3 regions of the Allobosea sp. GW821-FHT09G06 genome follow, and region 1 is predicted to be linked to each of the others. Evidence: predicted binding sites of a transcription regulator. Region 1 holds the regulator's gene; each other region holds the start of a gene.

The links. The regulator PhoB, encoded in region 1, activates phosphate uptake and scavenging genes when phosphate is short. The targets are predictions, from matches to a motif close to TGTCATNNANCTGTCAT.
Region 2: the regulator PhoB is predicted to act here: its motif matches at 5,023-5,039, upstream of phnD (phosphate/phosphite/phosphonate ABC transporter substrate-binding protein).
Region 3: the regulator PhoB is predicted to act here: its motif matches at 4,695-4,711, upstream of AC07NY_RS17935 (RNA degradosome polyphosphate kinase).

What each region holds. Positions count from the first base shown of each region.
Region 1 covers NZ_JBWKOI010000001.1:1,074,298-1,081,742, reverse strand. The annotation lists gene AC07NY_RS05180 (amino acid ABC transporter permease) at 1-891, opposite strand, end outside; gene AC07NY_RS05185 (amino acid ABC transporter ATP-binding protein) at 1-1, opposite strand, end outside; gene argH (argininosuccinate lyase) at 888-2,303, opposite strand; gene AC07NY_RS05170 (LysR family transcriptional regulator) at 2,398-3,324, shown strand; gene AC07NY_RS05165 (SpoIIAA family protein) at 3,379-3,765, shown strand; gene phoB (phosphate regulon transcriptional regulator PhoB) at 3,769-4,476, opposite strand; gene phoU (phosphate signaling complex protein PhoU) at 4,490-5,209, opposite strand; gene pstB (phosphate ABC transporter ATP-binding protein PstB) at 5,233-6,033, opposite strand; gene pstA (phosphate ABC transporter permease PstA) at 6,079-6,963, opposite strand; gene pstC (phosphate ABC transporter permease subunit PstC) at 6,975-7,445, opposite strand, start outside.
Region 2 covers NZ_JBWKOI010000002.1:975,244-982,688, forward strand. The annotation lists gene AC07NY_RS14805 (META domain-containing protein) at 1-387, shown strand, start outside; gene AC07NY_RS14810 (ABC transporter ATP-binding protein/permease) at 487-2,580, opposite strand; gene AC07NY_RS14815 (branched-chain amino acid ABC transporter substrate-binding protein) at 2,784-3,896, opposite strand; gene phnD (phosphate/phosphite/phosphonate ABC transporter substrate-binding protein) at 4,049-4,963, opposite strand; gene groL (chaperonin GroEL) at 5,104-6,741, opposite strand; gene groES (co-chaperone GroES) at 6,791-7,078, opposite strand; gene AC07NY_RS14835 (MarR family winged helix-turn-helix transcriptional regulator) at 7,307-7,445, shown strand, end outside.
Region 3 covers NZ_JBWKOI010000003.1:356,414-363,858, reverse strand. The annotation lists gene metC (cystathionine beta-lyase) at 1-755, shown strand, start outside; gene ppx (exopolyphosphatase) at 930-2,456, opposite strand; gene AC07NY_RS17935 (RNA degradosome polyphosphate kinase) at 2,440-4,635, opposite strand; gene AC07NY_RS17930 (P-loop NTPase family protein) at 4,757-5,455, opposite strand; gene AC07NY_RS17925 (AI-2E family transporter) at 5,463-6,572, opposite strand; gene AC07NY_RS17920 (CDP-alcohol phosphatidyltransferase family protein) at 6,768-7,298, opposite strand; gene AC07NY_RS17915 (helix-turn-helix domain-containing protein) at 7,339-7,445, opposite strand, start outside.

The DNA of each region.
Region 1 (7,445 bases):
TGCCGCGTCCTCCTGCACCGCCGCGCGTTTGACGCGCCGCCCTCCCCGCCCCTTCGAGAAATGGCGTTCGAGGAAATACTGTCCGACCTGCAAGATCGTGACCACGAGCAGGTACCAGCCGGCCGCGACGATCAGCAACTCGATGACGCGCGCATTGGCGTAGTAGATGGTCTGCGCGTTGCGCAGGATCTCGGCATACTGGATCACGCTGGCGACCGAGGTCAGCTTGACCATGCTGATCACCTCGTTGCCGACCGGCGGGATGATGACGCGCATCGCCTGCGGCAGCACGATTCGGCGCAGCGTCGTCAGCCGCGTCATGCCGATCGACTTGGCGGCCTCGGTCTGCCCGGTATCGACGGAGAGGATGCCGCCGCGCACCACCTCGGCGGTATAGGCGCCCTGGTTCATGCCGAGCCCGAGCAGCGTCGCCATGAACGGCCCGATGATGTCGATCGTGCGCCAGGAGAACAGGCCGGGAATGCCGATGGTCGGAAAGACCAGCGCCAGGTTGAACCAGATCAGGAGCTGGAGCAGCAGCGGCGTGCCGCGGAAGAACCAGATGTAGAACAGCGCGACGCTGCGCAGCACCGGGTTGGGCGACATGTACATGATCGCGAAGACGACCCCGAGCACGATGCCGAGTGTCATCGCGCAAGCCGTCATGATCAGCGTGTTGCCGAGGCCCGCAATGATCGCCGGCGCCGTGAAGAACTGCCGCACCACCGGCCAGGCGATGTCGCCCTCGACGAAGGCCATCACGATCCAGGCGAGGATCGCGAGGATGACGGCGGAAGCGAACCAGCGCCCGTAGAAGCGCCGCGGCACGATCCTGAGCTGCGAGACCGCCGCGAGATCGCGGCTGCTGATCGAAGATGTCGCGTCGCTCATCGCCCGCCCTCCCGGCTCCAGGTTTCGAGATCGGCGAGCTTGCCGCGGAAGCGCGCGATCTGCTCGCGCACCCGCTCCGGCGCCGTGCCGCCACGGCCGCTGCGCGCGGCGACCGCGGCATCGAGCGTCAATTGGTCGAGCACGCCGGCGTCGAGCCGGGGATCGACGGCGCGCAGATCGACGGCATCGAGCGATTCAAGCTCGCGGCCCATCTCCTCGCAATAGCGCACCAGCGCACCGGTGATCTCATGCGCCTCGGCGAAGGGCACGCCCTGGCGCGCCAGATGATCCGCCACCTCGGTCGCCAGCGCGAAGCCGGAGCCGGCCTGCGCCCGCATGATCGCGGGGTCGGCGCTCATGCTGGCGATCAGGCCGGCGAAGGCGGGCAGCACCTCCTCCAGCACGTCGACGGCGTCGAAACCCGTGCGCTTGTCCTCGGCGAGGTCGCGATTATAGGACAGCGGCAGCCCCTTCAGCGCACCAAGCATGGTCACGAGGTCACCGGCCAGCCGCGCCGCCCGGCCGCGCGAGATTTCGGCGATATCCGGGTTCTTCTTCTGCGGCATGATCGAGGAGCCCGTCGCGAAGGCGTCGTCCAGCGTCACCCAGGCGAATTGCCGGGAGGTCCACAGCGTCACCTCCTCGGCGAGCCGCGACAGGTTCGTCGCCAGCATCGCCGCGACGAACAGGAATTCCGCGACATGGTCGCGCGCGCCGACCGCATCGACCGAATTCTCGAACGGCCCGTCATAGCCGAGCGCCTGGGCGCTGAGTTCCGGGTTCAACGTGATCGCCGAGCCTGCGAGCGCCGCCGCCCCCAGCGGGGACTGGCCCGAGCGCTTTTCCCAATCGGTCAGGCGCGAGGCGTCGCGCATCAGCACCTGGCCATGCGCCATCAGCCAATGGCCGAAGGTGACGGGCTGGGCGCTCTGGAGATGGGTGAAGCCGGGGCAGACCGAGGCCGCATGCTCTTCGGCCTGGTCGGCGATCGCGGTGAGCAGCTCCGCCAGCATCCCGGCGAGCGTGCGCGACTTCCCCCGCAGGTAGAGCTTGAGATTGTTCGCGGCCTGGTCGTTGCGGGAGCGCCCGGCGCGGAGCTTCGCCCCGGTCGGGCCGATGCGCTCGGTCAGGATGCGCTCGATGAAGGTATGAACGTCCTCGTCGTCCGGCCCCGGCGCGATCCGCCCCTCGACCGTGTCGCGGGCGATCCCGTCGAGCGCAGCCAGGATGGTCTCGAATTCCTGGGCCGTCAGCAGGCCGGCGCGCCCGAGCTCGGCCGCATGGGCCTTGCCGCCCGCAACATCCTGCGGCACCAGCCGGGCATGCTCGCCGGCCGCACTCGACAGCTTCATCAGGCGCGGGTCCGGCTGCTTGCGGAAGCGGCCGCCCCAGAGACGGGTCGTCTGGTTCATGATGTCGTTCTCCCCTGCGGGAAGAATGGCCTCTTGACCGAGACACCGGCAAACGAAACGATCTCCGCCACGATAGTCCAAAAAGGAATACCCCATGGCGGCCGGCCGGCCCCCTCCGTCATCGACCGCGCTCAGGGCCTTCGCCACCGTCGCGAGGCTGGGCTCGACCGCGCGTGCCGCCCAGTCGGTCAACCTGACCCAGAGCGCGGTCTCCAAGCAGATCCTTTCGCTGGAGCACCATCTCGGCGCCGTGCTGTTCGACCGCAGCCCGCTCGGACTCAAGCTCACCGAGGCCGGCGCGATCTACCTGCCCTATGCCGAGGCTGCGCTGGAGCAGATGGAGCGCGGCGCGCGGCGTCTGGTGGAGCGCAACGCCATCGCCCGGCCGATCCGCCTGCATATGGTCGCGATCGCCGGTGAGCGCTGGCTGATGGCGCGCTTCCCTGCGTTTGCCGAGGCCCATCCCGGCGTCGACGTGCAGTTCACCAACTATGTCAGCGAGAGCGAGACCGAGGAGCCGGATATCGAGATCGCCCATGGGGTCGAGCCCTGGCCCGGCAAGGAGGCGCATTATCTCTTCGGCCGCGATGTCGCGCTGGTCGCCGCGCCCAGCCTGATCGAGCGCATGGGCGGCTTCCGCCGCGCCGCCGACATCCAGAAGGCGACCCTGCTCCAGCATTACCAGATGCCGACCTTCTGGGCCGAGTTCACCGAGGCGCATGACCTGCGCGGCGCGGTGCCCGAGCACACCGTGCGCTACGGCTATTATTCGGTGATCACCAGCGCCGCCGTCGCCGGCTTGGGCTTCGCGCTGGCGCCACGCTGCTATGTCGCCGACGAGCTGGCTTCGGGTGCGCTGGTCAATCCGCTGGGCCTCGGCTTCACCAGCGCGATCGGCTGCTGGCTGACGCGCCCGCTCGACCAGCCGCCGCGCCCCGGGCTCGACGCCTTCATCGCCTGGCTGAAATCAGAAGCCGCCCAGTTCGACGCCGCCACGCGAGCACCTGTCCAACCCGCCTGACCGGCTGGCGAAACCTCCTCTTCCTCCGTGCGTTGTCGTTGGCAAGGAGGAGCCATGCTGACCATTCTGCCCGCGCCGGATCATGTCGCAGCCTATCGTCTGATGCAGACGCTGACCGGGGAGGATGTCGACGCGATCATGGCCGATATCGACACGAAGCTCGCTCGCCACGAGAAGATCGGCGTGCTTGTCGATCTCTCCGACTTTACCGACCTGACGCTCACCGCCGCCTGGAAGGACGCGCGCTACAGCATCGGCAAGCTCTGGGAACTCAGGCGCTTTCCGAAAGAGGCGGTGATCACGAACAAGGGCTGGCTCGCCGGCTTCATCGATCTGCTCGATCCGGCGATCCCCTTCGTCAAGGTCCGCGCCTTCAAGCCCGAGGACTATGACAAGGCGCTGGCATGGGCCGGCGATATCGAGGGCGGCCCCGACGCCTGAGGCTTACGCGGCACCGCCGCGCGCGAAGGTCTCGTCGAAGGCATAGCCGGCACCGCGCACCGTGCGCAGCGGATCCTTCGCATCGCCCGGCGTGATCGCCTTGCGCAGCCGCCCGACATGAACATCGACCGTGCGCTCGTCGATATAGACGTCGCGGCCCCAGACGGCATCGAGCAGCTGGGCACGGGAATAGACCCGGCCCGGCGCCTGCATCAGGAATTCCAGCAGGCGGAACTCGGTCGGGCCGAGATGGAGTTCGCTGCCCGCGCGGCGGACGCGCCGCGTCGTGCGGTCGAGTTCGAGATCGCCGGCCGCCAGCAGCCCCGCGACATGGCCGGGCTTCGCCCTGCGCAACAGCGCCTGGATGCGCGCGATCAGCTCCGGCAGCGAGAACGGCTTCACGACGTAATCGTCGGCGCCGGTCGCAAGGCCACGCACGCGCTCGGTCTCCTCGCCGCGCGCCGTCAGCATGATGATCGGCACGCGCTCGGTGTCGCGGCGCGAGCGCAGGCGCCGGCAAAGCTCGATGCCGGACAGGCCCGGCAGCATCCAGTCGAGCAGGACGAGATCGGGCGTGTGATCGCGAAGATGCAATTCCGCATCGTCCCCGCGCGCGACGCTATCGACCTCGAAGCCCTCGGCTTCGAGGTTGTAGCGCAGCAGCAGGGTGAGCGGCTCCTCGTCCTCGACGATCAGGATGCGTGCGGCCATGTCGGCTTTGACCTCAGTTTCCCGTCACCGCTTCGACCTCGATATTGGTCGTGTCGAGCTTGGGGCGGTTCGCATCGAGGGAATCGCCGGTGACGAGGTAATGGATGGTCTCGGCGATATTGGTGGTGTGGTCGCCGATGCGCTCGATGTTCTTGGCGCAGAACAGGAGATGCGTGCAGAAGGTGATGTTGCGCGGATCCTCCATCATATAGGTCAGGAGTTCGCGGAACAGCGAGGTGTAGAGCGCGTCGATCTCGTCATCGCGCTTCCAGACCTCGAGCGCCTTCTGCTCGTTGGTCGCGGCATAGGCGTCGAGCACGTCCTTGAGCTGGGCCTGCACGAGGCGGCTGATATGCTCGAGGCCGACCACCGCGCGATGCGGCGGCTGGAACTGCCCGGCGATCGCGACGGCGCGCTTGGCGATGTTCTTGGCGAGATCGCCGACCCGCTCGATGTCGGAGGCGAGGCGGATCGCCGAGATCAGCTCGCGCAGGTCCTGCGCCAGCGGCTGGCGCCGGGCGATGGTGAGCACGGCCTTCTCCTCGACCTCGCGCTGGAGATTGTCGAGGCGCTGGTCGGCCGAGATGATCTTCTGGGCGAGCGCGGTATCGCGGCGAACGAGCGCCACCGTGGAATCGCCCAGCATGCGCTCGGCCATGCCGCCCATTTCGGCGAGGCTGCGGCGGATGCCTTCAAGGTCGGTGTCGTAGGAGCGGACGATGTGGTCGGTCATAGGGGTGTCCTCCTCGTCGCCGCTTAGCCGAAACGGCCGGTGACGTAGTCCTGGGTCTGCTTCTTGGCGGGATTCATGAAGATCGTGTTGGTCGGCGCGAACTCGATGACCTCGCCTAGATACATGAAGGCCGTGTACTGCGAGATGCGCGCCGCCTGCTGCATGTTGTGCGTGACGATGGCGATGGTGAAATCGCTCTTCAGCTGCTCCAGCAGGTCCTCGATCTTGCCGGTCGAGATCGGGTCGAGCGCCGAGGTCGGCTCGTCGAACAGGATCACTTCCGGCTTCTGCGCGATGGTGCGCGCGATGCACAGGCGCTGCTGCTGGCCGCCGGAGAGGCCCATGCCGGAGCTCTTCAGCTTGTCCTTGACCTCGTCCCAAAGCGCGGCGCGGCGCAGGGCGCCCTCGACGCGGTCGTCGAGCTCCGACTTCGGCGGCTTCTCGTAGAGGCGGATGCCGAAGGCGACGTTGTCGTAGATCGACATCGGGAACGGCGTCGGCTTCTGGAACACCATGCCGACGCGCGAGCGCAACTCGTTCACGTCGACGTCGTTCGAGATGATGTTGCGGCCGTCGAGCATGATCTGCCCTTCCGCGCGCTGCTCCGGATAGAGCGAGTAGATTCGGTTGAAGATCCGCAGCAGGGTCGACTTGCCGCAGCCCGACGGGCCGATCAGCGCCGTGACGTGGCGATCGCGGAAGTCGAGATTGATGTTCTTCAGCGCCTTGTGCTCGCCGTAGTAGAAATCGAGGTTCTTCACCGCGATCCGGACGGGCGCCTCGGCATCGAGCGACTGGGGGGAGAGTTCAAGGGTCGAAAGCATCGACTTAGGTCCTCAAGGTCGGTCGCGACCGGGTTGGTTTCAGGCTCACTTGCTGCCGGCGACGATACGCCGGGCAACGATCGAGAGCACGAGGATCGAGACGGTAATGATGAGCGAACCGGCCCAGGCGAGCTGCTGCCAGTTCTCGTAAGGGGCGGAGGCGAACTGGTAGATCGTCACCGGCAGGTTGGAGACGCCGCCGACCAGCGTCGGCGAGAACCAGAAATTGTTGTTGAGCGCGGTGAAGAGCAGCGGCGCGGTCTCGCCGGCGATGCGGGCGAGCGCCAGCAGGATACCGGTGACCATGCCGGCCTTGGCCGCGCGCCAGGTCACCGAGGTGATGACGACGGAAGGCGGCGCGCCGAGCGCCGCACCCGCCTCACGCAGCGGGCCGGGAACGAGGTTCAGCATGTCCTCGGTGGTGCGCACGATCACCGGGATCGCGATAATGCCGAGCGCGACGCCGCCGGCCCAGCCGGAATAGCCGCGGAACGGCTCGACCAGGATGACGTAGACGAACAGGCCGATCAGGATCGACGGCGCCGAGAGCAGGATGTCGTTGATGAAGCGGATGAGGTTGGCGAGCTTCGAGCTGCGACCGTATTCGGCGAGCCAGGTCCCGGCGAGCACGCCGATCGGCGTGGCGATGGCGATGCCGAGGAAGGTCAGCACGAAGGAGCCGACGATGGCGTTGGCGATGCCGCCGCCTTCCGTGCCGGGGCCGGGCGTGACCGCCGTGAAGGTCGCGACCGAGAGGCCGCCGATGCCCTTCACCACGAGCATGCCGAGGATCCAGAACAGAACGAAGATGGCGGTGAAGGTGAAGCCGGTGGCGATCACCTTCATCAACCGGTCGGCGGTACGGCGCGACTGACGCACGCGCCCCCAGGGCTGGTGAGGCAGTTCGCGAGGTGTGGTCGTCATGGTCATGGGGTTGAGCCTCAGTAGCGCTTGACGCGGGCGACCAGCAGCCGCGCGATGACGAGGACGACGAAGGTGACGAAGAACAGGATGCAGCCGAGCGCGATCAGCGCGTTGAGCTGCAGGCCCATCGCCTCGTTGAACTCGTTGGCGATGCGCGAGGCGATGGTCGAGCCGGGATCGAGGATCGAGGCCGAGAGCCGGTTGGCGTTGCCGACGACGAAGGTAACGGCCATGGTCTCGCCGAGCGCGCGGCCGAGCCCCAGCATGATCGCGCCGATGATCGAGACGCCAGCCTGCGGCACCAGCACATGGCGCACGACCTCCCAGGTCGTCGCGCCGATGCCATAGGCGCTCTCGCGCAGCACCGAGGGGATCTGCTCCAGCATGTCGCGGGTGATCGAGGCGATGAACGGCACGATCATGAAGGCGAGGATGATGCCGGCGGTGAAGATGCCGAGGCCCGAGGGCGAGCGCGAGTAAAGCACCGT
Region 2 (7,445 bases), on a different contig from region 1:
TCGCGCACGGAGCTTGGCGGCGGGAATACGCCGATCCCGATGCCGCAGCAGGAGAAGACCTTCCCGCTCGGTGCGAGCTGGAGCGTGGTCGCGCTGAACGGCAAGCCGGTCCAGGACCGTCGCGCGACCCTGCTCGTCGACCAGAACCTGCGCGGCACCGGTTTCGGCGGCTGCAACACCTTCTCGGCCGCGGCCTATCCGCTGCGCCAGCAGGGCTTCGCGGTCGGTCCGATCGCCGTGACCCGCCGCAGCTGCGACAAGGGCATGCTCGATTTCGAACGAGCCTTCCTGATGGCGCTGCGCGCGACCCAGAAATGGGATCTGGTCAGCGGCCGCCTCGTCCTGAAGGGCGGGGCCGGCGAGCTGACCCTCAGCCGCTCGCTATGAGGCTGTTCCTCTCCTCGTGAGAGGCTTTCGACACCATCGACGGACAACAAAAAGGGTCGCGTGAGCGACCCTTTTTGTTGCGTTGCGCCTCGCCTGCCCTCAGGCGGCCGGGGCTTTCGCAGTCGGTGTCGGCGTGAAGGTGCCGTCCGCATTCGGCTCCATGGTGACGAGGGCGTCGTGCATGTTGCGCAGCGTCGTGCGGTGGCCGATCGAGACGATGCGGGTCTGCGGCAGTTCGCGGTCGATCGTCGCGTAGATTTCGCCCTCCAGCTTCTCGTCGAGCGAGGCTGTCGCTTCGTCGAGGAAGAGCCAGTCCGGCTTGCTCAGCAGCGCACGCGCGACGGCCAGCCGCTGCTGCTCGCCGCCCGAGAGCCGCTGCCCCCACAGATCGACCTCGTCGAGCTTGTCAGTGAGATGGCCGAGCTTGACCTTCTCCATCGCGGCGCGGATCGCGGCATCGTCATAGTCGCCTTCCTCGGCCGGATAGGCGAGCGCCGCCCGGAGCGAGCCCTGCGGCAGATAGGGCCGCTGCGGCAACAGCATGACCTCGGCGTTGGCGGGGATGCCGACCTTGCCGTCGCCGAAGGGCCAGATGCCGGCAATGGCGCGGAACAGCGTCGACTTGCCCGAGCCGGAAGGGCCGATCAGCAGCGTCGAGCGCGCGGTGCCGAGATCGAGCGCGCCGAGCTTCACGATCGGCTTGCCGTTCGGCAGGAGCAGGGTCGCGTCCCGGATATGCAGGCTCTCGTCGCGCGAGGTCTCGCGGCCGAGCGCCTCCTCGCTGATCGAACCGTGCTGCGCATCAGTGATCGCGGTCTCGAAGGAGGTCAGGCGGTTGATCGAGGCGAGATAGGAAGCAATCGAGGAGTAGCTGTTGATGATGAAGGACAGGGCCGTCTGGACCCGGTCGAAGGCGCCGGCGACCTGCATCATGACGCCGAGCGTGATCGTGCCGGCGAAATAGTACGGCGCCAGAATGATGTAGGGCAGGACGACGCTGAGCTGGTTGTAGGACAGCGTGAAGCTGGTCAGCTTCAGCCGGCGCCAGACCAGCCGGTAGAAGTTCTCGACGATGTCGCGGAAGCGCTGCGCGAGCTGGCCGCGCTCTGTCGGTTCGCCGACCATCAGCGCGATCTGCTCGGAATATTCTCGCAAGCGCGCCAGCGAGAAGCGGAAATTCGCCTCGCGCTTCTCCTGCTCGAATTCGAGGCGGATGAGCGGGCGGCCGATGATATGGGTCAGCCAGGTCGCAGCTGCCGCATAGAAGAACGCCACCCAGAAGATGTAGCCGGGAACGGCGAAGGACGTGCCCGGCAGGGTGAAGGCGACGGGGATGTTCCAGAGGATGATCGAGAACGAGACCAGCGTGGAAACCTGCGAGAGCAGGGGCAGCGCGAAGCCATAGGTCGAGTTAACGAAGGAGCGCGTGTCTTCGGCGATACGCTGGTCGGGGTTGTCGACTGTACCGGCGAGCGCGATCCGGTAATGCGTCGCATGGTCGAGCCACGCTTTCGTGTACTCGTTCGCCATGAACTGGCGCCAGCGGATCAGGATCGTATAGTTGGCGAACAGCTCGATCAGGTTCGAGGCCACCCACAGCGCGGCCCAGACGCAGAAGACGTAGAAGAGCTGGTACCAGAACGCCGCGGCGTCCTTGTTCTGCAGCGCGTCGTACATGTCGCGGTTGAAGAATGAGAGGCGCAGCGTGATGCCGACCTGCACCTGATTCAGCACGATCAGGAAGACGAAGAGAGAGACCGCAAGCGTGCCGAGCCGGATGCTGAACGGCCCGATCGGCCAGAGATTGGCGGTCGTGATCTGGTCGGATTCGAAATAAGGCGAGGCGATGCGGGCGATCCGCGCGATCACCGGCACGAAGGAGATCGCGTAGATCAGGATCGCGAAGACGCCGACCGTTGTCGGCAGGCTCGTCGGGATCGGCGGGATGCCGAGAGCCGCCGGCCACCAGCCGAACTGCGCCGCAATCGCGGATGCGCCGAACACGAGATACTCGATCGCGAAGACGCTGGAGAAGATCCGCAGGAAGAAGGGCAGGGCCGGCGAGCGGAAGGTGACGACCGCCAGCAGCAGGCCGATGACGCCCATGCCGATCACGCCGGCCGATCCGGCCTGCTGGCCGACGACCAGCGCGGCTGCCGCCAGCGCGGCGACGAGAATGCTCAACAAGCGCATAGATGGGAATCCTGGCGGGAAACGGTGAAAGCCACGATTCGGACCATGTCGCAGCGGGAGTGGCCTTTCAATGGCGGCGCGCCCGGATGAGCAAATTGTCATCTCGTGGAGAGCTGGCGGCGAGCCAAGGGGCCTGAAACGCAGCGCCCCGGGCGAGCGGGGCTCGTCCGGGGCGCGAAGCTGGAAGGTTTGGCTCTAGCCGATCATGGGGCGGCGACGATCTTGCCGGCGTCCCACTTGTACATCGAGAAGCTCGGCGAGCTCAGGTCGCCGGTCTTGCCATAGGTCAGCGTGCCGATCGCGGTCTTGACCGGCATGCCCGACTGCAGGGCCTTGGCGGCGCCGTTCGCGTCGCCCGGCTTGCCGGCCTTCTCGATCGCGGCCTTGAGCACCTCGACCGCGGCATAGGCGTTCAGCGTGAAGGCCTCGGGCGGGATGCCCTTCTCCTTCAGCGCCGCGACGGCCTGGGCCGAGTCGGGGTTCTTCAGCGCGTCGGTCGCGTTGGTGAAGAGCGTGCCGGTGGCATGATCGCCGCCGATCGCCGCGAACTCGGTGTTGGACAGGCCTTCGCCGCCGATGATCACCGCCTTGACGCCGGCATCGGCGAGCTGGCGCGCGAGCAGGCCGCCTTCCGGATGATAGCCGCCGAAATAGATCACCTCGACATTCGCGGCCTTGAGGCGCGTCACCACGGCCGAGAGGTCCTTGTCGCCGGGATTGACGGTCAGCGCCGCCACTTCCTTGAGCCCGCCGGCATTGATGCCCTTCTGGAAAGCATCGGCCAGGCCTTTGCCGTAGGTGCCCTTGTCATGGACGATCGCGATCTTCTTGTCCTTGAGGTTCTTCAGGACATAGGAGGCGGCGATGTCGGCCTGCTGGTCGTCGCGGCCGCAGGTGCGGAAGACATTGGTCAGGCCACGCGTCGTCAGCGCCGGCGAGGTCGCGGTCGGCGTCACCATCAGTACGCCGCTTTCGGCGAACACGTCCGAGACCGCCATGGCGACGCCGGAGGTCACCGGCCCGACCACGAACTTGACCTTGTCGCCGACGAGCAGGTTGGCGGAAGAAACGCCCTGCTTCGGGTCGCCGGCATCGTCGGCGAGTTTCAGCACGAGCTTCTCGCCGAGCACGCCGCCATTCTTGTTGATCACGTCGACGGCGGTCTGGGCGCCGTTCTTGACCTGGTCGCCATAGGCGGCGACCGGGCCGGTCAGCGGCGCGACGAGGCCGATGGTGATGTCGGCCTGTGCGGCCTGGGCAGAGAGGAAGAGGGCGGCGGCGAGCGCGGCGCCCGATAGGAGTTGGGACTTTTTCATTTGCATCTCCCTACGACATGCAACTTTAGCGCGCGATCCCGCGCGGGATCGCTTGCCGCCTGTATAGGCCAGGATGCCGTCCGAGGGCACTGCCCAAGCTTTCATCAGCCCTGTCGGGAAATGCATGGCTGTGCGGCAGGCGGTGCCCGCATTCAGCCTTTGTGGGCCTTGCGCTGGGCCTCGAGCTCCTCGGTGACCGCGATCACGTCGAGATAATCCTCGTGGCGGGCCGGCGCATAGCGCGAGACATGGCCGTCGGTGAAGTTCTTCCAGGCCTCGGGAGCGGCGTCCTTCATCGCGTTCATGGCGGCGACGAAATCGTCCTTCAGCCCCTGCGGCAGGTTGGCGCGGGTCGAGAACGGGCTCGCCGGGATCAAGGGCGAGGTCCAGAGCACGCGGGTCGAGCCGGCCGGGATCATGCCGCGCTGGGCGAGCCTTTGCGCGACGCCATGCTCCGCATTGACCTGATAGGTCGCGACGACGTCGAACTGGCCGCGGACCAGCGCCAGCACCGAATTGTCATGGCCGCCGGAAAAGACCGTGCCGCTGAAATGCGCCTTCGGGTCGATGCCCTGCTTGCGCAGGAAATAGGACGGGAAGGCGTAGCCGGAGGTCGAGTTCGGGTCGGCGAAGGCCATGACCTTGCCCTTGAGATCGGCAACGCTCTGATAGGCGCTCTCGGCGCGCACCAGCAGCACCGAGTAATAGCCTTCCTGACCCTGGTTATCGACGCCGCGGATCAGCGGCTGCAGCTTGTCGCCGAGCACGCGGCGCCCGAGCGCGTAGACCGCAGGCCCGAAGCGCGCGAAATCGACCTGATCGGCCCGCATCGCCTCGACGAGGCCGGCATAGTCCGAGACCCGGAAGAAACGCACGGGCACGCCGAGGCGCTGCGACAGGTAGTCGACCATCGGCTGGGTGCGGGCGATGGCGCCGACCTCGTTCTCGGCGGAGGAAACGCCGAAGCGAATTTCCTTGATGCTCTGCCGCCAGTCCGGTGCCTGCGCGAAGGCGGGGGCGATGCTGCCGGCGGCAAGGCCGGCGAGGACGAAGCGGCGTGTCGGCATGATGGTCTCTGGCGCGATGATCTGATCGCGCCTCGATGCGCGCACGCCACGACGGCTGGATGGCGGGCGGATGACAGTGCCGTGAAACGAAAAAGGCCCGGCTTGCGCCGGGCCTTCCGTAGGCTTGATAGGGGGATGGATCAGAAGTCCATGCCGCCCATGCCGCCGCCGCCCATCGGGGGCATCGGGGCGTCCTTCTTCGGCAGGTCAGCGACCATCGCCTCGGTGGTGATCAGCAGGCCGGCGATCGAAGCCGCGTCCTGGATCGCCGTGCGCACGACCTTGGTCGGGTCGATGATGCCGGCCTTGACCAGATCGCCGTACTCGCCGGTCTGGGCGTTGTAGCCGTAGGTGTAGTCCTTCGACTCCAGCAGCTTGCCGATCACGACCGCGCCGTCATCGCCGGCGTTGTCGACGATCTGGCGCGCCGGAGCGGCGATCGCCTTGCGGACGATCTCGACGCCGGTCTTCTGGTCGTCGTTCTGGGTCTTGATGCCCTTGACCGAGGACAGCGCGCGCAGGAGCGCAACGCCGCCGCCGGGGAGGATGCCTTCTTCGACCGCAGCGCGGGTCGCGTTCAGGGCATCGTCGACGCGGTCCTTCTTCTCCTTGACCTCGACCTCGGTCGCGCCGCCGACGCGGATGACCGCGACGCCGCCGGCGAGCTTGGCCAGACGCTCCTGGAGCTTCTCACGGTCGTAGTCCGAGGAGGTCTCCTCGATCTGGGCCTTGATCTGCCCGACGCGAGCCTCGATGTCCTTCTTCTTGCCGGCGCCGTCGATGATCGTGGTGTTCTCCTTCTCGATGCGCACGCGCTTGGCGCGGCCGAGCATGTTGAGCGTCACGGTCTCGAGCTTGATGCCGAGGTCTTCCGAGATCATCTGGCCGGCGGTCAGGATCGAGATGTCCTCGAGCATGGCCTTGCGGCGATCGCCGAAGCCCGGAGCCTTGACGGCCGCGACCTTCAGGCCGCCACGGAGCTTGTTGACGACGAGCGTGGCCAGGGCCTCGCCCTCGACGTCCTCGGCGATGATGAGGAGCGGCTTGCCGGTCTGCACGACGGCCTCGAGGATCGGCAGCATCGCCTGGAGCGAGGACAGCTTCTTCTCGAAGACGAGGATGTAGGGGTCGTCGAGCTCGGCGACCATCTTCTCGGAGTTGGTGATGAAGTACGGCGAGAGGTAGCCGCGGTCGAACTGCATGCCCTCGACGACGTCGAGTTCGGTGTCGGCGGTCTTGGCTTCCTCGACGGTGATGACACCCTCGTTGCCGACCTTCTGCATGGCCTTCGAGATCATCTCGCCGACCGACGAGTCGCCGTTGGCCGAGATGGTGCCGACCTGCGCGACTTCCGCGTTCGAGGTGACCTTCTTCGAGTTCTTCTTGAGGTCGGCGACGATGGCCTCGACGGCCAGGTCGATGCCGCGCTTCAGGTCCATCGGGTTCATGCCGGCCGCAACCGACTTGGCGCCTTCACGGACGATCGCCTGGGCGAGAACGGTGGCGGTGGTGGTGCCGTCGCCGGCATGGTCGTTCTGGCGCGAAGCGACTTCGCGGACCATCTGGGCGCCCATGTTCTCGAACTTGTCGGCGAGCTCGATCTCCTTGGCGACGGTGACGCCGTCCTTGGTGATGCGCGGAGCGCCGAACGACTTCTCGATCACGACGTTGCGGCCCTTCGGACCGAGCGTGACCTTCACGGCATTGGCGAGGACATCCACGCCGCGCAGCATCTTGTCGCGGGCTTCAGTGCCGAATTTGACGTCTTTGGCAGCCATGAGAGCTACTCCTTAGAACTTGAAACGGAAGAGAGCGGTCAGGCGGCGATCAGCCGACGACGCCCATGATGTCGGATTCCTTCATGATCAGGAGGTCCTGACCGTCGATCTTGACCTCGGTGCCCGACCACTTGCCGAAGAGGACGCGGTCGCCCTTCTTGACGTCGAGGGCAACGAGCTTGCCGGCCTCGTCACGCGCGCCGGAACCGACGGCGATGACCTCGCCCTCCTGGGGCTTTTCCTTGGCGGTCTCGGGGATGATGATGCCGCCCTTGGTCTTCTCTTCGCTGTCAAGGCGGCGGACCACGACGCGGTCATGCAACGGACGGAACTTCATGGTTCTGTCTTCCTCTCGGTCTTATTCGTTTCGGGTGCCTCTGAAGGGCTCCCGGGGGAGGCTGTTAGCAGTCACCAAGTGAGAGTGCTAACAGATGCCAGCGGAGATAGGCGCGGGGGTCCGGAGAGTCAAGGAAGCACCGGGCGATAAAGTGAACGCGGCGGATGCGGTGTCGCAGGCGGCCTCGGACCTGCTGGCAGCAGCGCTTGAACACGCTAACATGGCGGAATGACGACACCCTCGCCCGACCCGCGCCTCGACGCCATCGCCCGCTCCTGCGTCGCGCTGCATGTCCGCATGACCGCACGCGCCGTAACGCGGGCCTATGACGAGGCAATGCGCCCGAGTGGCCTCAAGATCACCCAGT
Region 3 (7,445 bases), on a different contig from region 1:
TGTTCAAGCAGAACACCAGGGCCGTCTGGACCGAGGCGCCGGGCTCGCAGACCTTCGAGATGCAGGACATCCCGGCGATCGTCGCCGCGGCCCGCGAGCGCGACATTCTCGTCGCGCTGGACAATACCTGGGCGACGCCGCTGTTCTTCGACGCCCATGCCTTCGGCGTCGATCTCTCGGTGCAGGCCGGCACCAAGTATTACGCTGCCCATTCGGACGTGCTGATCGGCACCGTCTCTGCCCGCACGCCGGAGCTCTACAAGAAGCTGCGCGCGGCCTGGGGCCAGCTCGGCCTCATCGTCGCGCCTGAAGATGCGTTCCTGACCCTGCGCGGCATGCGCACGATGGCGATCCGCCTGAAGGAGCAGATGCCGGCCGGCATCGCCATGGCCGAATGGCTGCAGGGACGGCCTGAGGTCGCGCGCGTGCTGCACCCCGCCCTGCCGGGCGCGCCGGGGCACGAGATCTGGAAGCGCGACTTCACCGGCGCCTCCTCGCTCTTCACCTTCGAACTGAAGCCGGTCTCGATGAAGGCCGTCGGCGCGATGCTGGACGGGCTCGCCCTGTTCGGGATCGGCGCTTCGTGGGGCGGCTATGAGAGCCTCGTCCTGCCCTTCGACTGCAAGGACTACCGCACGGCGACGAAGCCGGACTTCAAGGGACCGACGATCCGCATCCATATCGGGCTTGAGGACCTCGAGGACCTCAAGGCCGACCTCGACGCCGGTTTTGCCCGGCTGCGCGCAGTGGGGTGAGCGGCGCGCCCTTTTGTCATTCCGGGGCTTCGCGAAGCGAAGAACCCGGAACCCACGATCAAGCACTCCACTGACAACCGCACACCGAATGTCTCACCCAGTCGTGGGTTCCGGGTTCGCGCCTGCAGCGCGCCCCGGAATGACAAGGGTTGGGTGATCGAATGCCGACAGACCTCAGAGCTTGCCGATCTCGAAATCGCGGCCGAGCAGCTTCGCCAGCTGCTTGAGCCGCCCTTCGACACGCTCGCTCGCCAATGCCGCGAGGTCGTCGGGGAAGCGCAGGAGCAGGCGATTGTCGACGCAGGACGCCGCGATGCGCGGCAGGATGCCGGACATGCCGGCCGAGAGCAGATAGGCGACGCGGAAGATCGCCGCGATCAACATGGCCCGCGCGAGAATCGCCGGCGGCAACAGCGTCTTCAGCCCGGCCGCGGCCGGCGAACTCGCCTTCATGCCGGCATAACGGTGGAAGATCGCCAAGGCCAGGAAAGCCCGGCCGACATGGTCGAGACCGGTGAAATAGGCGTGGGCGATGACGTTCATGCTCTGCTCGCCGCGATAATCGGGATGGGCACGCCAGCCGATATCGGAGAGCAGGCAGACGGTCTCGATCATCCGGCCGGACGGCTCATCCTGCGGCAGGCCGGCCGTCTCCAGGATGCCGCGCGTCCAACTGATCAGCTCGGCTGCATGGCGCGGGTCGCGGGCGCGCAGCAGGTTGTAGTCGCGCGCGGCCTGCATCAGCGGGTCGGCGCTCTGCTCCTCCGGCGAGAGTTGTTCATGCAGCAGGCCTTCGCGCACGCCCTGCGCCGAGATGATGATCTCGCGCGGCCGGCCGCGCTTGATCAACTCGTCGAGCACCAGCGCGCCATAGGCCAGGAGCGGACGGCGAGCGGAGGACACGGAATCGATCGCGTCGAGCACCGAGACATCGGCTCGCTCGACCAGCTTGACGAAATCGGCGACGTCGCGCGTCGGCACGGAGTAACCGTGCATCACGTTGAGCGGATAGGCCGCGCGATGCTGGTGGAGCGTGGCGAGCGCGCGCCAGGTGCCGCCGACGGCGTAGAAGTCGCGGCCCTTCATGGCGGCAAGCTGCGGCAGCTTGTCGAGCTCGTCCTTGACGATCTTCTCGGCCGCCCTGAGCGAGCCCTTCGAGCGATCGAGCAGGGCGAGGCCACCGAGCGGGACACTGGCGCCCTGCCCCACAGCGCCGTCCTTGACGGAAATCAGCTCCAGGCTGCCGCCGCCGAGGTCGCCGACGACGCCGTCTGGATTGTCGAAGCCCGAGATCACACCGAGGCCCGACAGCACGGCCTCGCGCCCGCCCGAGATCAGCTCGATCGGCTGCCCGATCGCCGCCTCGGCGCGGGCGATGAATTCCGGGCCGTTGCTGGCATAGCGCGCCGCGGCCGTGGCAATGACGCGGATCTCGCCGACATGCATGGCCTCGCAGAGGATGCGGAAGCGCACCAGTGCATTGATCGCCTTCGCGATGGCATCGTCGGCGAGACGGCCGGTCGACGCGACCTGCCGGCCGAGGCCCGCCATCTCCTTCTCGTTGAAGACCTGCGAGGGCGCGCGCGCCAGCATCTCGTAAACGACGAGACGGACCGAGTTCGAGCCAATATCGACGATGGCGATGGTATGGGACAGCGCAAGCCGCCCCGGCGCATGCCGGAGCTCAGGCTTTACGTCCACCTCGACGCGAGAGGGAACGGGGACTTGAATTGGAGAGCGATTTTCCACGTCCGGACAGACTCGGGTTCGTCATGAAGTACTTATGCGCGTTGAACGGCTCGTCGTTCGGCGCGGGGACAATGCGGCGTGAGCCGCCATCGGGCAATATCGTCCAGCTCTGCTCGTTGTCGAGCAGGTTGGCCAACATGATCTGATCCAGCAACTGCTGATGCACAGTCGGGTTCAGGATCGGAGTCAGTGCCTCGACACGGCGGTCGAGATTGCGCGGCATCAGATCAGCCGAGGAAATGTAGATCTTGGCCTTGGGCGACGGCATGCCGTGGCCAGCGCCGAAGGCATAGACGCGGGTGTGCTCGAGGAAGCGGCCGATGATCGACTTGACCCGGATATTCTCCGAGAGCCCGGGCACGCCGGGCCGCAGGCAGCAGATGCCGCGCACGACGAAGTCAATCTCGACGCCGGCCTGGCTGGCATCATAGAGCGCGTCGATGATCTCGGGATCGACGAGCGAATTGCACTTGCCCCAGATCGCGCCCTTGCGGCCGGCTTTCACATGCGCGACCTCCTCGGCGATATCGTCGAGCAGGCGCTGCTTGAGGCTCGTCGGCGAGACGGCCATGCGCTCCAGCCCGGCGGGCTCGGCATAGCCGGTGATGAAGTTGAAGACGCGGGCGACGTCCTGCGACAGCACGGGATCGGCGGTGAAGAAGGAGACGTCGGTATAGATGCGCGCCGTGATCGGGTGGTAATTGCCGGTCGCGATATGGCAGTAGCTGACGAGCTGACCGGCCTCGCGTCGCACCACCAATGACAGCTTGGCGTGGGTCTTGAGCTCGATGAAGCCGTAGACGACCTGGACGCCGGCGCGCTCCATCTCCTTGGCCCAGCGGATATTCGCCTCTTCGTCGAAGCGAGCCTTGAGTTCGACCAGCGCGGTGACCGATTTGCCGGCTTCTGCCGCTTCGGTCAGCGCCTTGACGATCGGGGAGTTCGCCGAGGTGCGATAGAGCGTCTGCTTGATCGCGACGACATTGGGGTCGCGCGCCGCCTGCTGCAGGAACTGCACGACGACGTCGAAGCTCTCATAGGGGTGATGGACGAGCAGGTCCTTCTGGCGGATCGCAGCGAAGCAATCGCCGCCATGCTCGCGGATGCGCTCGGGGAAGCGGGCGTTATAGGGCTTGAACTTGAGGTCAGGCCGATCGACGCCGACGAGCTGCGAAAGCTCGTTCAGGCCGATCATGCCGTTGACCTCGACGACCTCGTCGCTGTCGACCTTGAGTTCGCGCACGATCATCCGGCGCAGGTGGTCGGGCATGCCGGTCGAGAGTTCGAGCCGGATGACGACGCCGAGACGGCGTTGCTTCAGCATGGTCTCGAAGACGCGGACGAGATCCTCGGCCTCCTCCTCGATGTCGAGGTCGGAGTCGCGGATAATGCGGAAGGAGCCGGCGCCCTTCACCTCGTAGCCCGGGAAGAGCTTGCTGATGAAGAGCGAGACCGCATCGTCGAGCGCGATGAAGCGGTGCAAGCCCTCGCGCGCCAGGTCCGGCAATTCGATGAAGCGGTCGATCTTGGTGGGCACGCGGATCAGCGCGTCGAGCTGGCGCCCGTCATGCTTGCGCTCCAGCGCCAAGGCGATGGTGAAGCCGAGATTGGGAATGAAGGGGAAAGGATGGGCCGGGTCGATCGCCAGCGGCGTCAGCACCGGGAAGATGTAGTTGAGGAAGTAATCCTCCAGCCAGATCCGGTCCTGCGCGCCGATATCGCCCGGCTGCAGAAGGTGGATGCGGTGGCCGTGCAGTTCGTTGCGCAGCTCGACCCAGCGCGCCTGCTGGTCGGCGGTCAGCGCCGCGACCGCCTCGCCGATGGCGACGAGCTGGCCGGCCGGCGTCAGTCCGTCCTGACTGCGCGTAACGACGCCGGCCTTGAGCTGCTCGCGCAGGCCGGAGACGCGGACCATGAAGAATTCGTCGAGGTTGTTCGCGGAGATCGAGAGGAAGCGCAGCTGCTCCAGCAGCGGGTGGCTGCGATTCGAGGCCTCCTCCATGACGCGGCGGTTGAACTGGAGCCAGGACAGCTCGCGGTTCATGAAGCGCTCCGGCTGATGGCGCAGGGGCGCCGCATCAGCCTCGCTGGAAAGCTTCTCCGGCTCGTCGATCACGGTGTCGAGGGTCATGCGCTTCACTCGTGTCCTGGTCGTCTTTCCGCTCATGCTGCCGTTGAAGCCATTCTAGTGCGACGGTTCGATGACAAGCGACATGATTTGAAGCATGGGGCTTGCGCAGAGATGGCCAGGTTCAACCCGGCTCCTCCGGAAACAGTTCCGCCAGCGCCTCCTGCACCAGCGGGCGCGTCACACGCCGGCCGCGTTCGAGCGCGAGCCGGTCGAGCCGATCGACCACCTGCCGTGCGGCGGCGAAGGAGCGCTCCATCCGCATGGCCAAAGTGTCGATCACGGCGATGTCGACGACGAGCTGGCGGTCGATGAAGAGCTTGACCAGCAGCGCCCGCAACAGGTCGTCATCCGGTGGCTCGATCGTCGCAGCCGGGGCCAGCCGAAGGCGCGAGAGCAGGTCCGGCACGCTCAGGCCCCAGAGATCGGGCGCACTTCGCGCCGTCAGCAGCAGAAAGCCGCCACGCGCCTTCATCGCGTTCATCAGGTGGAACAGGGCGTGCTCGTCGAAGGCGCCCACATCGCAATCCTCGATCACCAGCGCGCCGCCCGAGACGAGATGCGGCACCTGCGCCTCGCTCAATTCCTTGGCGGGAATCGTCCAGGCGTGGGAGGTCCGCGCCCAGATCGCGGCGAGATGGGTCTTGCCGGCCCCCTCCGGCCCAGTCAGGCGCAGCCAGGCCTCGGGCCAGGCCGGCCAGCGCTCGATCAGCCCATAGGCCGCCTCGTTGGAGGCACCGACGAGGAAATCCTCGACGCCATGGCGACTGTCGACCGGCAGGTCGAAGGCGAGCTGGCGCGGACGCTGGGGAATGTCGGACATGGACAACTCAGGCGTCGGTGCCGATGCGCGCCTTCGCCGCCGCCGCGCGGGTGGCGTCGCCGCCGTGATAGAGGTTGCTGGCGAGATATTGCCTCAGCGCGAAGCGGCAGAGCACGCCGATGACCGCGGCCAAAGGCACCGCCAGCAACAGGCCGACGAAGCCGAACAGCGAGCCGAAGGCGAGCAGCGCGAACATCAGCCAGACCGGGTGAACGCCGATGGAGTCGCCGACGAACTTGGGCTGGAAGATGTTCCCTTCGAGGAACTGCCCAGCAAAGAAGACGCCGAGCGTCGCCAGCGGCCAGGTCCAGTCCGGCCAGAACTGCACCGTCGCGACGCCGACCGAGAGCACGAGCCCGGTCAGCGAGCCGACATAGGGGATGAAGGACAGGAAGCCCGAGATGATGCCGATCAGCGCGCCGAAATTGACGCCGATGACGCTGAGCCCGATCGCGTAGAAGCCGCCGAGCAGCACGCAGACCAGCGCCTGCCCGCGCAGGAAACCGGCGATCGCCATGTCCATCTCGTGCAGCAGCCCACGAATGGTGTCGCGATGGTCGAGTGGCAGCCAGCTATCGACGGTCGCGACCATACGGTCCCAGTCGACCAGCAGGTAGAAGGCGATGACCGGGGTCAGCACCAGCAACGAGAACACGCCGACAATGGCCGTGCCGCCACTCCAGAGCGATTGCAGCAGGCCGCCGACCCATTTCACGCCGTCGCCGACAAGGTTGCCGAGCGAGCTCTGCGCGTCCTTGGTCAGTTCGGAGGCGCCAAAGCGTTCGAGCCAGGGCGTACCCTTCTCCAGCACCAGCGCCTGAAGCTTGGCGGCATCGCCCGGCAGGCGCGCGACGAGGCCAGCAAGCTGCTGGCCGAGCAGCGGCGCCAGCAGCACCAGCGCCAGCACGAAGATGAGGAGGAAGACGACGAGGATGACGATCGTCGCCACCATCCGGCTCATGCCCATGCGCTCCAGCCTGTCGGCGAGCGGATCGAGCAGATAGGCGAGCGCTAGCGCCGCGATGAAGGGCAGCAGCACGTCGCGCAGCACCACCAGAAACAGGACGAAGACGAGAAGGGAGCCGACCCAGAAACCGATCTGGCGTTGCAACGTCATCGATCAGCCTCTCTCGCATCTTGCGGCTGGAGCAATTCCGCAATTCTTCGAACCGCGCCATTGCTCCAGGTCTTTGCTTTAACGCATTTTCTTCACGCGAACCGGTGTCCACTTCGCTCGAAAATGCTCTAGCGTGACCTGTCAGATGTGCATCGTGGCCCGCAGTTCCAAGCCATTCGGCCGGATCAAGCCCCGTCAACCTGCCATATGGCGCAGCCAGAAGCCGAGATAGGCCGTCATCGAGGCGACCGTCAACAGAGCGACGAGGAGTTCACAGGCCAGCGCGAACGAGCCGAGTTCGATGCCGAAGGCGCGGGAGCCGAGCGCCAAAGCGGCAAAGGCGATCTGGGCGGCAGTATTGAGCTTGCTGACGACGATGGGCGCGATCGTCAGCGGCTTGTCGAGCAGCCAGGACAGGATCACTGCTGCCACGATCATCAGGTCGCGCGCCACGACGAGCACCACGAGCCAGACTGGGATCGCTCCGACGACGGCGAGCGTGATGTAGATCGAGACGATCAGCGCCTTGTCGGCTACGGGATCGAGCCATGCTCCCAGCTCGCTCGCCATGCCGCAGCGCTTGGCGAGGAAGCCGTCGACCGCGTCGGAGATGCCGGCCACGACGAAGAGGATGAAGGCCGCATCCCAGTTCGCACTGATGATCATGACGATGACCAGCGGCACCAGGAACAGGCGGCCGATGGTGATCAGGTTGGGGATCGTCATGGCGGGTAGCCTTGCTCGTCGCGGATCGGCTTACGGGCAGCTATGCCACCTTCAACGCACGCAGGGCGGCTTCTGGCTCCTTGGCCACGATGGTGAGCAGCGCCCGCGCCGCCGGATCGGGAAGCGTTCGCCCCTGCTCCCAATTGC